2 regions of the Citrobacter sp. ANG330 genome follow, and region 2 is predicted to be linked to the other one. Evidence: predicted binding sites of a transcription regulator. Region 2 holds the regulator's gene; the other holds the start of a gene.
The links. The regulator PurR, encoded in region 2, represses purine synthesis genes. The targets are predictions, from matches to a motif close to CANGCAAACGTTTGCNTG.
Positions count from the first base shown of each region.

Region 1: the regulator PurR is predicted to act here: its motif matches at 4,953-4,970, upstream of carA (glutamine-hydrolyzing carbamoyl-phosphate synthase small subunit).

Region 1 covers NZ_JASJUI010000005.1:188,213-195,436, forward strand. The annotation lists gene caiF (carnitine metabolism transcriptional regulator CaiF) at 1-91, opposite strand, end outside; gene carB (carbamoyl-phosphate synthase large subunit) at 342-3,566, opposite strand; gene carA (glutamine-hydrolyzing carbamoyl-phosphate synthase small subunit) at 3,585-4,733, opposite strand; gene dapB (4-hydroxy-tetrahydrodipicolinate reductase) at 5,191-6,012, opposite strand; gene rihC (ribonucleoside hydrolase RihC) at 6,186-7,103, opposite strand; gene QNN88_RS13640 (FadR/GntR family transcriptional regulator) at 7,198-7,224, shown strand, end outside.
Region 2 covers NZ_JASJUI010000002.1:68,511-75,734, reverse strand. The annotation lists gene cfa (cyclopropane fatty acyl phospholipid synthase) at 1-605, opposite strand, end outside; gene punC (purine nucleoside transporter PunC) at 898-2,103, opposite strand; gene punR (DNA-binding transcriptional activator PunR) at 2,216-3,148, shown strand; gene purR (HTH-type transcriptional repressor PurR) at 3,145-4,170, opposite strand; gene QNN88_RS06025 (YnhF family membrane protein) at 4,465-4,554, shown strand; gene QNN88_RS06020 (MFS transporter) at 4,664-5,890, shown strand; gene sodB (superoxide dismutase [Fe]) at 5,937-6,518, opposite strand; gene QNN88_RS06010 (C40 family peptidase) at 6,645-7,224, opposite strand, start outside.

The DNA.
Region 1 (7,224 bases), on a different contig from region 2:
CAATCTCTTTTGCACTCACCCAACGCTTTTCTGCCATCACCCAATCGGCAATTAACAGGTAAAGCGGCTTTTCAACATATTCTTCACACATAAGCACACCATTTCACAAATTAAAAATCTTGTTATGCCCTGTCTGTAAAATACAAAAACAAGACCCTATTTAAATTGTGGGATCTAATGATAGTAAGCAACTTAACGGCGCATTAGTGTGAGCCAAATCTTGCTTGTTACATTGAATACTGTCCATCTGTGCAATATATCCCCAGGAATGAACTGAGTGCATAAAAAAACGGCTCCGTTTCCGGAACCGTTTTTGCAGCAGACGCAAATGATACCGCTGATTATTTTTTAATTTGCGCGTGCATTTCCTGAACGGAGGTCACTTTCTCCGTCGCATCGGCATTCAGCGCCATCGCGGTGGCAAAGCCTCCGTTCAGCGTCGTGTCGTAGTGCACTTTGTACTGCAGCGCGCTACGGCGAATCACCCTGGAGTCTTCGATGGCGCGACGACCTGCGGTGGTGTTGATGATGTAGGTGTATTCGCCATTCTTGATACGGTCCTGAATGTGCGGACGACCTTCATGCACCTTGTTCACCAGGCGTGGGTTAATACCGGCTTCACCCAGCACAATCGCGGTACCGTGGGTGGCGTCCAGTTCAAAGCCCTGCTTCAGCAGTTTCGCCGCCAGGTCAACCACGCGCTCTTTATCACCTTCACGTACGGAGAGCAGCGCACGGCCCTGTTTTTTCATGGTAGAGCTGCTGCCCAGTTGCGCCTTGGCGAACGCTTCCGCAAAGGTACGACCCACGCCCATCACTTCCCCGGTAGAGCGCATTTCTGGCCCTAACAGCGGGTCAACGCCCGGGAATTTGTTGAACGGCAGCACCACCTCTTTCACCGAGTAGTACGGCGGGATAATTTCTTTGGTCACGCCCTGCTCGGCCAGCGATTTACCGGCCATCACGCGCGCCGCGACTTTCGCCAGCGGTACGCCGGTCGCTTTGGAGACGAACGGTACAGTACGCGCCGCACGCGGGTTAACTTCAATCAGGTAGACTTCGTTATCTTTCACCGCAAACTGCACGTTCATCAGACCACGAACCTGCAGTTCGAAGGCCAGCTTCTGCACCTGCTGGCGCATCACATCCTGAATTTCCTGGCTCAGCGTGTAGGCCGGCAGAGAACAGGCGGAGTCACCGGAGTGCACGCCTGCTTGTTCGATGTGTTCCATGATGCCGCCAATCAGCACCATTTCGCCGTCGCAGATGGCGTCGACATCCACTTCTACCGCATCATCCAGGAAGCGGTCGAGCAGAACCGGCGCATCGTTGGAAACGCTAACGGCGGTCTGGAAGTAACGGCGCAGGTCAGCTTCGTCGTAGACGATTTCCATCGCCCGACCGCCCAGCACATACGACGGACGCACCACCAGCGGATAGCCAATCTCTTTGGCTTTTTCGACAGCCTGTTCGATGGCCGTCACGGTGGCGTTAGCCGGTTGTTTCAGCTTCAGACGGTCAACCGCATGCTGGAAACGCTCGCGGTCTTCCGCGCGGTCAATCGCGTCCGGGCTGGTGCCGATAACCGGCACGCCAGCCGCTTCCAGCGCACGGGCCAGTTTCAGCGGAGTCTGCCCACCGTACTGCACGATCACGCCCTTCGGCTTCTCAATGCGCACGATTTCCAGCACATCTTCCAGCGTGACCGGCTCAAAGTAGAGGCGGTCGGAAGTGTCGTAGTCGGTAGAGACCGTTTCCGGGTTACAGTTGACCATGATGGTTTCGTAACCGTCTTCGCGCAGCGCCAGAGAGGCGTGTACGCAGCAGTAGTCGAATTCGATGCCCTGGCCGATACGGTTTGGACCGCCGCCAAGCACCATAATCTTGTCGCGGTCAACGGACGGGTTCGCCTCGCACTCATCTTCATACGTGGAGTACATGTAAGCGGTATCGGTGGCAAATTCTGCCGCGCAGGTGTCCACACGCTTGTAGACCGGGTGCAGATTGTACTGGTCGCGCAGTTTGCGGATTTCTGCTTCACGTACGCCCGCCAGTTTAGCCAGACGCGCATCGGCAAAGCCTTTGCGTTTCAGCTGGCGCAGGAAGTCAGGGGTCAGGCCGTTAATGCCCAGCTCAGCCACTTTTTCTTCCAGACGCACCAGCTCTTCAATTTGTACCAGGAACCAGCGGTCAATGTTGGTCAGGTTAAACACGCCGTCAACGGAGAGGCCCGCGCGGAAGGCATCGGCGATATACCAGATACGCTCAGCGCCCGCGTCTTTCAGCTCACGGCGGATTTTTGTCAACGCTTCCGGGTCATCCAGGCTCACTTTCGGGTCAAAGCCGGTAGCACCTACTTCCAGACCACGCAGCGCTTTTTGCAGAGATTCCTGCTGGGTACGGCCAATCGCCATCACTTCGCCGACCGATTTCATCTGGGTCGTCAGACGGTCGTTAGCGCCAACGAATTTTTCGAAGTTGAAGCGTGGGATTTTAGTGACCACGTAGTCGATGGACGGTTCGAACGATGCCGGGGTACGACCGCCAGTGATGTCATTCACCAGCTCATCGAGGGTGTAACCCACTGCCAGTTTCGCCGCGACTTTCGCAATCGGGAAGCCGGTGGCTTTCGACGCCAGCGCCGAGGAGCGGGATACGCGCGGGTTCATTTCAATCACGATCAGGCGACCGTTTTTCGGGTTTACCGCGAACTGCACGTTTGAACCGCCGGTTTCTACGCCGATTTCACGCAGTACCGCCATCGAGGCGTTACGCATGATTTGATACTCTTTGTCGGTCAGCGTCTGGGCCGGTGCAACCGTGATGGAGTCACCGGTGTGAATGCCCATGGCATCGAAGTTTTCAATAGAGCAGACGATGATGCAGTTGTCGTTTTTATCACGCACCACTTCCATCTCGTACTCTTTCCAGCCAATCAGCGACTCGTCAATCAACAGCTCGTTGGTTGGGGAGAGATCCAGACCGCGGGTACAAATTTCTTCAAACTCTTCGCGGTTGTAGGCGATACCGCCGCCGGTGCCGCCCATGGTAAAGGAAGGACGGATAATGCACGGATAACCGACGTCAGCCGCGACCGCCAGCGCCTCTTCCATCGTGTGCGCGATACCGGAACGTGCGGTGTCGAGACCAATCTTCTTCATCGCGATATCGAAACGACGGCGGTCTTCGGCTTTATCAATTGCGTCGGCGGTCGCACCAATCATGGTGACGCCGAACTCTTCCAGCACGCCCTGGCGTTCCAGTTCCAGCGCGCAGTTCAGCGCCGTCTGTCCACCCATGGTCGGCAGCACCGCGTCTGGGCGCTCTTTTTCAATAATCTTGCGTACCACTTCCCAGTGAATCGGCTCGATGTAGGTCGCATCGGCCATTTCCGGGTCGGTCATAATCGTTGCCGGGTTGGAGTTCACCAGAATGACGCGATACCCCTCTTCACGCAGCGCTTTACACGCCTGCGCGCCGGAATAGTCAAACTCACACGCCTGACCGATCACAATCGGGCCCGCGCCGAGAATCAGGATACTTTTTATGTCTGTACGTTTTGGCATGGCTCTCTTAACTCCTGATTATTTCGCGGACTGACGGTATTGCTCAATTAACTCGATAAAATGGTCGAACAACGGCGCGGCATCGTGCGGCCCCGGGCTCGCTTCCGGGTGCCCCTGGAAACTGAATGCCGGTTTGTCGGTGCGATGAATCCCTTGCAGGGTGCCATCAAACAGCGACTTATGGGTCACGCGCAGGTTGGCCGGCATCGATGCTTCATCCACCGCAAAGCCGTGGTTCTGGGCGGTAATCATCACCGTATTGTTGTCGATATCTTTGACCGGATGGTTACCACCGTGGTGACCGAATTTCATCTTCACAGTTTTCGCCCCGCTCGCCAGCGCCAGCAGCTGATGGCCTAAGCAGATGCCAAACACCGGAATATCGGTCTCGAGGAATTTCTGAATGGCGTCGATAGCGTAATCGCACGGTGCCGGGTCACCAGGCCCGTTCGAGAGGAAGATGCCGTCCGGGTTCATCTTCAGCACGTCTTCTGCCGACGTTTTTGCCGGGACAACCGTCAGGCGGCAGCCGCGGTCCACCAGCATGCGCAGGATGTTGCGCTTAGCGCCAAAGTCGTAGGCGACAACATGGAACGGCAGTTCGTCTTCTTTCTTTGCTTCCGGCAGGTCATCCGCCAGCGTCCAGCTCCCCTGGGTCCAGCTGTAAGATTCCGTGGTGGTCACTTCCTTCGCGAGATCCATACCATTCAGGCCCGGGAAGGCTTTCGCTTTTTCCAGCGCCAGCGCCGCATCCGGGTTATCACCCGCGATGATGCAACCGTTCTGCGCCCCTTTCTCGCGCAGCAGACGCGTCAGCTTACGGGTATCGATATCGGCAATCGCCACGATGTTATGGCGTTTCAGGTAAGAAGAGAGGTCTTCGGTATTGCGGAAGTTACTGGCAATCAGCGGCAGGTCACGGATGACAAGGCCTTGCGCATGGACCTGGGAGGATTCTTCATCGGCGGCATTGGTGCCGACATTACCGATATGGGGATAAGTAAGAGTAACGATTTGGCGGGAATAGGAAGGATCAGTGAGGATTTCTTGATAACCGGTCATTGAAGTATTGAAAACGACTTCCCCAACCGCCGAACCTGTTGCCCCTATGGCCCGACCGTGAAACTGGGTTCCGTCTTCCAGAACCAATAGCGCTGACTTAATCAAAACACCCTCCAGAGAATATTCACTCACTTTATTTGCATATTAATGCATTTTCATGGCATGGATCAATGCAAATTTGCTTACCCGCGGATTTCTGGCAAACGGCGGCATTCTGGAGATATGGCAGGCAAAAGTCAACTTAAAGGCGGTATTTTTTATATTCTTTTGCGACTCAGGATGAGATCAAAGGATTTAACAGGCAAAAAGATCAGCTAACCCTGGCAGGAAAACGCTTGCGTGAACAATTATGCGTAGAATATAGCCTCAGGCTTCGAAAAAGTGGACCATCTGGTCAAAATTTACATTCAGGTAACGTAAAACAGAGAGAAAAGATAAATTTTTACGGCATTCGTAATGAAAATCACCTGTAGCAAGCAAAATAAAAGGGCAATAAAAATATTGCCCTATGTAATCAATGTATTGAGATTACAATAACCACATCACGAAAGGTAATAATTGACTATAAATTGTTGAGATCAAGCACATCTCGCATATCAAAAAGACCATTTTGTTTGGCACTGACCCAAAGTGCCGATCTCACCGCACCATTGGCAAAAGTCATACGGCTGGACGCTTTATGGGTGATTTCGACACGTTCGCCGATATCCGCAAACATTGCAGTGTGTTCACCTACAATATCCCCGGCGCGGACGGTGGCAAAACCAATCGTTCCAGGCACGCGTTCGCCGGTATAACCTTCACGACTGTAGACGGCACACTCTTTCAAATCTTTATCCAGCGCATGAGCAATCGCCTCGCCCATCGCCAGCGCCGTGCCTGACGGCGCATCCACTTTATGACGGTGGTGCGCTTCAATAATTTCGATGTCGGTATAATCGCCCATCACCTTCGCCGCTTTTTCCAGCAGCTTAAGCATCACGTTGACGCCGACGCTAAAGTTCGCCGCGAAGACAATGCCAATTTCCTGAGCGGCGTCGCGAATCGCCTGTTTTCCCGCATCGTCAAAACCGGTGGTGCCAATGACCATCCCTTTGCCATGCTGACGACAAAACGCCAGATGATTCAGCGTGCCTTCCGGACGGGTAAAATCAATGAACACATCGAAATCATCTTTTATTGCCTCAAGGCGACTTTGCACGGTAACGCCTGTCTTCCCGACGCCCGCCAGTTCTCCGGCATCGCTACCCAGCAGGGATGATCCTTCGCGCTCAAGCGCCGCACCAAGCGCAACGCCTTCCATCTGTAGCGCTGCCTGAATTAACTGGCGGCCCATACGGCCACCCGCGCCCGCTATCGCGACACGGACCTGTGCATCATGCATAGTTATTCTCTTACGTTAAAATGATGTAAATCGTTTTCAGATTAACCAGCACAGTGTCATGCCGCTAGCCAAAAACGTCGATAATTAGAATTTAATGATAAACAGAGAGTGATATCAGTAAAAGGCATGACGATCTGGAATAAATCTCGCCATACCGTTATTGGCGTTTGGGTTTACGGTGCCAGCGCCAAAACCTCCGCCACCCACTGCTGGAAACCTGCAACATCAATATCCAGCGCAACCTGCACATTCGCCGGTTGGCTCATTCGCCCCTCAATATCCACCACGGTGGTCCCTGCGGTATAGTCCCCCCGGGTTTCAACCGCGACAAAACATGGCTTGACGGTAAACAGTTCCGGACGCACCAGCCAGGCAATCGCGCAGAGATCGTGCATTCGCACGCCGGTGCGCATTGTTCCGCTGCGATAGTGGCTGAACAAGGCATGTAGCATCTTCCCCGTACGATTGAGGGTGGGCAGCGAGGCCAGATAATCCGGCGTCAACATCGCCTGGTTTGTGACATCCAGCCCACACATCACAATCTCAATACCACTCTGGAATACGCGCGCTGCGGCTTCCGGATCAACCGCGATATTGAATTCGGCATTAGGGGTGAAGTTCCCGCGCCCGGCAGAACCGCCCATGATCACCAGACGGCGGATGTTGAAGGTGCACTCCGGATAGTGCATCAGCAACAGCGCAATATTCGTCAGCGGACCGATCGCCACCAGCGTGATCGGCTGCGGGGCGCTGATCAGCGCGTCACGAAGGGCGATAAACGCCGGTTTCGCCAGCGGCTGCCGGTCATGACCGACAAAGTCGTAACCTTCCATACCGGATTCACCGTGAACATAGGCGGCGTCGCGTAGCGGACGTAGCAGCGGCGTGGCGGCCCCCTGTGCCAGAGGCACATCGGCATTCCAGAAATGCAGCAGTTGTAGGGCGTTGCGGGTGGTTTTCTCCACGGAGACGTTTCCGGCAACCGTGGTCATCAGTTGCAGGTCGAGCTGCGGGGCAAACAGCGCGGCAGCAATCGCTGCGGCATCATCAATGCCAGGGTCGGTATCGAGAATAATGGGCAGACGTTCCATAAGTGATTCTCCCTTATGCGTTTATTAGCCATTTTGCTGTCATTTAGCTTACTATATAGCCCATCACTGTGAAGGTATTTAGCCAGGAAATGCAATGAAAGTCGTGCAGGCCAGTCTCTCC
Region 2 (7,224 bases):
TGCTCGGCGGAAATCGTCACACCCACCACGCTGACGTCATAATTCGTCGCCATGTAATGCGACAACCCACCCCAGCCGCAGCCAATATCCAGCACCCGCATACCCGGTTGCAGCTGCAATTTTTCGCAGATTAGCTTCAGTTTGGCCTGTTGCGCCGCTTCCAGGGTATCCGCGTCTTTCCAGTACGCGCAGGAATACTGCATATAGGGGTCAAGCATACGACTGAACAGATCGTTACCGAGATCGTAATGCTCTTTACCGACTATCCACGCGCGTTTTTTACTTTGCAGATTGAACAGGCGGGCGGTCGCGATGCGAAGGGTATCCTTGAAGTGGTGTGGAAGTTGGTTTTCCAGCCCTGCTCGCAGGACTTTACTAAAAAACTGGTCCAGCCGATCGCATTCCCACCAGCCATCCATGTAACTCTCACCCAGACCGAGCGACCCCTCTCGTAAAACACGTTTAAAAAAATCGGGGTTTTTGACGCGTATATCTGCTGGTGAAGAGCCGTTGATGGCAATGCCCGCGCGGCTTAATAATTCGTTAGTGATACGGTACCAGTCGTCATCCGGTACGCTGACTTCTTCTATACACGATGAACTCATAGTTTCTCCATCACTGGTCGGTGATCAGAACCTTAAAACAGCGTAGACGCTTTTTGGGCTTTGTGAGAAATCTCACGGAAACATTCCGCGAGTCTATTATCCGACGTAGAACAGAGGAAGGGAGAACCCCTTGCCGAAAAGGCCATCCATGGGGAAACGGGAACGCTCCGGTTCCCGTTAGCACATAATAATTATCGTAATTTTTAACAACCGAAATTTAGTATAGGCCTCAAAAAACGATGATACAACCAAAAATTGTTAGCCGACTAATTAACGATGATTATGAGTGATATCAATGGGATTCGCCGTGGGCAATCTCGCGATCCGTCTGAGGTTCATTGGTTTCTGACTGCTGCAGTTGCATCTTATAACCCAGCCCCGCCAGGACAACCGTCGACAGCATTACGCTGGTCGTGGTCAGCAGCGGTGTGCTGATAAGCCAGGAAACCACCAGGCTTGCCAGGAAGCACAGACCCAATTGCAGAGTATTTTGTAGCGCAGCGGCACGACCTGTCGCCTGCGGGAATGGGCGCAGCGCCTGAGCGACCACAATCGGGTAGATAGCCCCATTGGCTACCGCCATCACGCAGAAGGGGATCAGGATCTCTGCAAGCGTGATGTGATGGATAAAGCTTGCCGCCCAGGTTGCCACTACGCTCAGCGCATAGATAACTAGCAGCCAGGGCAGGAGCTGTTGACCCTGCCATTTTTGCAGTGCGGCGCGACAGCCGTAGCCACCCACCAGAAAAGCGATGGTCTGCGGCACATAGCTCAGTCCAATTACCGCCGGACTGTAGCCCATATCACTCAGAATAAATGGCGAACCGGTCAGCCATGCAAAGAAGCTGGCAGAACAGGCGGCGTAGATCAGGACGTTGCCACGGTACGCTTTTGCGCGCAGCAAGGTGGTGAAGGTCAGTTTGTCCTTGCTGTCGTCACGCGCCCGGGGGCTGGGTTTTAAAAACAGCGCAGGCACCATCAGCAGCAGCGTGATGAAAAATAGCGTGGCAAAGATCGCCTGCCAGGAAAGATGAGTCAGGATCCAGCTGCCTAATAAGGGCGCCAGTGCAGGGGACAGCCCGACCAGCGGCATTATCGTCGCGAAAATACGGTTAATTTTATGCGAAGGATAGTAATCAGTCACCAGCGCCTGCCAGATGACGGTCGCTGCACAGACACCCACCGCCTGAATAAAGCGCAGAACTAACAGGCCGGTTGCGCTTTCGACCCACAGCATACCCAGACTACCCAGGGCAAAGACAGACAGCCCCAGCAGCAGGATCGGTTTACGTCCGTAGCGATCTGAGAGCGGGCCCCACAGCAGTTGTGCGATGGCAAAACCCGCTAAAAACAGACTCAGGCTGGCGCTGACGGCAGATGCCGGTGTTTGCAGGTCAGATTGAATGGTGGCAAAAGCGGGCAAATACATGTCGGTCGCCAGAAAACCCAGCACGCTGAGTCCTGCCAGCCAGACTAAAAACCCTTTTCCAGGTTGCATAGTTGTTCTCTAATTTTTGATTAATCACACTGGCGCAGAGTGTAGGGAGTGAATTTCGGCTTGTGAAACGCTAATATTTGTTTATTGCATTCAAAAATTTTGTAGGCAGATTATGTGGTCAGAATATGCGCTGGAAGTGGTCGATGCCGTGGCGCGCAACGGGAGTTTCAGTTCCGCGGCCCAGGAGTTGCACCGGGTACCCTCGGCGGTCAGTTATACGGTTCGCCAGATGGAAGAGTGGCTGGCCGTCCCGCTTTTTGAACGCCGTCATCGTGATGTCGTGTTAACCCCGGCAGGCGCCTGGTTTTTGAAAGAAGGGCGTTCTGTCATCAAAAAAATGCAGATCACGCGCCAGCAGTGTCAGCAAATCGCCAATGGCTGGCGGGGGCAACTCCCCATCGCGGTGGATAACATCGTGCGCCCGGAACGCACGCGGCAATTGATCGTCGATTTCTATCGCCACTTTGATGACGTAGAGCTGCTGGTCTTTCAGGAAGTGTTCAATGGCGTCTGGGACGCGCTGTCAGATGGCAGGGTTGAACTCGCTATCGGTGCGACCCAGGCGATCCCGGTCGGCGGACGATATACCTTCCGCGATATGGGTAAACTGAGCTGGTGTTGTGTTGTTGCCAGCACACATCCACTGGCCGCCATGAGTGGACCCTTAAGCGATGATACGTTGCGCAACTGGCCGTCACTGGTGCTGGAAGATACTTCCCGCACTCTGCCGAAACGGGTGACCTGGCTGCTGGACAACCAGAAGCGGGTGGTGGTCCCGGATTGGGCATCCTCCGCAACCTGCATCAGCGCCGGACTTTGTATCGGCATGGTGCCGACACATTTTGCCAGGCCATATTTTAATAAAGGACAGTGGGTGGCGCTGAATCTGGAAAACCCCTTCCCGGATTCGGCCTGTTGCCTGACCTGGCAGCAGAACGATATGTCACCTGCGCTAATCTGGCTGCTGGATTATCTGGGAGATAGCGAAACGCTGAACAAAGAATGGTTGCGGGAGCCTGACGAGGCTCCCGCAGAAGAGGCTTAACGACGGTAATCGCGGAAGGGGCCATCGGCAACAGAGCGGCGCTCAACCAGACGCGGGTGAACTTCAATGGATTGTGACTCTTCACGTTTATTGACGATGCGGTCAAGCAACATGTTAAAGGCCGTCTCACCCAGTGAATCTTTCGGCTGGTGGATGGTGGTCAGAGCTGGCGTAAAGAAGCGGGCGTTGCGCACGTTGTCATAGCCTATCAGCGACACGTCCTGAGGGACGCGCAGACCCATTTCATCAGCGGCGCAAAGGGCACCCATTGCCATGACATCGCCACCGCAGAAAACCGCTGTCGGGCGATGCGCCTGTGACAGAATTTGCTGCATCGCACGGTAGCCGGATTCTGGTTCGAAGTCGCCTTGCACAATCCAGTTTTCAGGCACTTTAATCAGCGCTTCTTCCATCGCTTTCATAAAACCGGCCAGACGGCCTGCGCCGGTGTTGCGCTCCATCAGTCCCGGGATCACGCCAATTTCGCGATGTCCGCGTTCAATAAGGTAACGGCCAGCCATATAACCGCCCTCAAAGGCGTTATCAATCACGGTATCAGTGAAATCGGCTTTGGCCTCGCCCCAGTCCATCACAACCATCGGGATATGACGATACTCTTCCAGCATCGAGAGCAGAGGGGCGGGATATTCGGAACACATCACCAGCAGGCCATCCACGCGTTTTTGCGCCATCATGGACAGATAGGCACGTTGCTTTTCCAGGTTGTTCCAGACATTACCGAGGATCAGGGTATAGCCTTTCTGAAAGCAGTTTTTTTCAACTGCTTCAATAATTTCAGCAAAGTAGGGGGCTTCGCTGCTGGTCGCCAGCAACCCGATAGACTTGGTATGATTCACCTTCAGACTACGGGCTACCGCGCTGGGGGAATAGTGCAATTCTTTGATTGCCGCCCACACTGCATTGCGTGTTTCTTCAGCGACGAAACGCGTTTTGTTAATTACGTGTGATACGGTTGTAGTGGAAACGTTTGCGCGCTTCGCTACATCTTTAATTGTTGCCATTAAATCTCACTCCAGACCCAACCTGAACAGTCAAATATGCTAAGTAAACGTTTGCCTTTACTCATCCTGTGCGCAACGTCAGGGTTGCAGCATGCCGGGAAAACGCAACAGAGCATCAGGAAGGGGTCAATGGCCGGTACGCTAATCAAGTAAGCGTCGAATTTTGGCTGATCTTAACGAAAAGGGGAAGTATTAAAAGCACATATCACGCTAAATCGTGGGAGATTTTCGCACGCAAGTGTGCAAAAATGCGCTATATCACTTTTTGTGTGGGAATAAAAAGGAGAAAAGTTGATGAGCACCGATCTTAAATTTTCATTAGTAACTACGTTTATCGTTCTGGCTTTAATCGTTGCTGGCGGTCTGACAGCGGCACTGCATTGATTTCCCGTCGGGGGAGTCTCTGCTCCCTCGTCACTCCCGCCATATTGTTATTGAATCTGCAAAAGTCTTTTGTATTTTTGTTAACTTCTCTTTTTTTGTGATTGATGTCATGCTTTTGACTCTTAGTTACGCATCGCGCCTCGACGCGAAGAGCCGGAGTCATCACTGCATGAAAATTAATTATCCTTTACTGTCGCTGGCTATCGGCGCGTTCGGCATCGGTACGACCGAGTTTTCGCCAATGGGTCTGCTACCCGTCATCGCGCGTGGCGTCGATGTGTCTATTCCCGCAGCAGGTATGCTAATCAGCGCCTACGCTGTCGGTGTGATGGTCGGGGCACCGCTAATGACGCTGCTGTTGTCACATCGCGGACGTCGCAATGCGCTGATTTTTCTGATGGCTATCTTTACGCTTGGCAACGTGCTGTCGGCCATTTCCCCGGACTACACAACACTGATGCTGTCACGCATTTTGACCAGCCTTAACCACGGCGCGTTCTTTGGCCTGGGCTCCGTTGTGGCAGCCAGCGTGGTGCCGAAGCACAAGCAGGCCAGCGCGGTGGCGACCATGTTTATGGGGCTGACCATCGCCAATATTGGCGGCGTTCCGGCGGCAACCTGGCTGGGTGAGACCATCGGCTGGCGGATGTCGTTTATGGCAACGGCCGGTTTGGGCGTCATTTCGATGCTGAGTCTCTTTTTCTCGTTGCCGAAAGGTGGGGCTGGGGCACGTCCGGAGGTGAAAAAAGAGCTGGCGGTACTGATGCGTCCCCAGGTGCTTTCTGCTCTGCTTACCACGGTACTGGGGGCGGGGGCCATGTTTACGCTGTACACCTATATATCGCCAGTCCTGCAAAGCATCACTCATGCCACGCCGGCCTTTGTGACCGGAATGCTGGTTCTGATCGGCGTGGGCTTCTCCATAGGTAACTATTTGGGTGGCAAACTGGCCGATCGCTCGGTTAACGGTACGCTAAAGGGCTTCTTGCTGCTGCTGATGGTGATTATGCTGGCTATTCCCCTGTTGGCGCAGAATGAACTGGGCGCGGCGATAAGTATGGTGGTCTGGGGGGCAGCGACCTTCGCGGTGGTTCCTCCGCTGCAAATGCGCGTTATGCGTGTGGCTCACGAAGCACCGGGTTTGTCATCTTCCGTGAATATCGGCGCTTTTAACCTCGGTAATGCTTTGGGTGCCGCTGCGGGCGGGGCCGTCATTTCTGGTGGGTTAGGCTACAGTTTTGTTCCTGTCATGGGCGCGATTGTGGCAGGTATGGCGCTGTTGTTGGTGTTCATCTCGGCGAGAAAACAGCCTGAACAGGTGTGTGTCGCAGGTTAATGGCAGGGCAAAAACGCAGAAGGGTGCCCCTTCTGCGTTATCTCTCTTACGCGGCGAAGTTCTTCGCGACAAACTCCCAGTTTACCAGCGCCCAGAAGTGCTCCAGGTAACCAGGACGCGCATTACGGTAGTCAATGTAATACGCATGTTCCCACACGTCGACGGTCATCAGCGGCGTGGCGTCGGTGGTCAGCGGTGTACCGGCGTTGGAGGTTGAAACGATAGCCAGCTTGCCCTCTTTTCCTTTTACCAGCCAGGTCCAGCCTGAGCCGAAGTTTTTGATAGCCGCATCGGTAAACTGCGCCTTGAAATCCGCAAAACTGCCGAAAGAGGCGACAATCGCGTCAGCCAGTTTGCCCGTCGGCTCGCCACCCGCATTCGGTGCCAGGCAGTTCCAGTAGAACGTGTGGTTCCAGACCTGAGCGGCGTTATTGAACACACCACCTTCCGAGCTACGCACGATCTCTTCGAGTGATTTCCCTTCGAAGGCGGTGCCTTTGATCAGGTTGTTCAGATTGGTGACATAAGTCTGGTGGTGTTTGCCATAGTGATATTCCAGCGTCTCGGCGGAAATGTGCGGCGCAAGCGCATCTTTGGCATACGGTAGTGCAGGTAATTCGAACGACATTGCTTCTCTCCTTATTATTAATAGTATTTCGCGCAATAACCTTATTGTGCGTAAGGATAGGGTAGCAAATTGAAAGGTTATACAAAAGATGAACTTACCCTGTTGCGTTAACAACAGGGTAAAGTTTTAACGAATGGTTTTGGGCGTCATGACCCGGCGAGCGCCGACGTAGTGGCGTTGCCAGTAATCTTCGCTGAGAGACGTTATCTGGATTTCCTGACCGCTGCGTGGTGACTGGATAAATTTGCCGTTGCCGACATAAACGCCGACGTGATCGGCGGTTCCCCGCCCCTGAGTGCGGAAGAACACCAGATCGCCATTTTTTAATTCACCCCGATCAATCGGCGCGGCATCACGCAGGTGATACATTTCATTTGCTGTGCGCGGAATACGGAATTTAACCAGATCTTTATAAGCGTAATAAACCAGACCGCTGCAATCGAAACCCGTGCGCGGAGACGTACCTCCCCAGCGATACGGCTTGCCAATCTGACTCATTAATTTGTTCATCGCCGTGCTGGTCGCTTTTTGCACTTTCACTTTATGCGCATCCGCAACCTTTGTTGGCGCCATGTTCTTAACTTTTACGCACGTCGGCTTGTGCCCTTTACGCGAGGTGCACTTTTCGCTCCAGCTGACAGCGGCCGTCTTTTTCGCAGTAACAGTTTTTCCTTTGCGACTGGCTGTTTTGCTGGTTTTTGCCGCA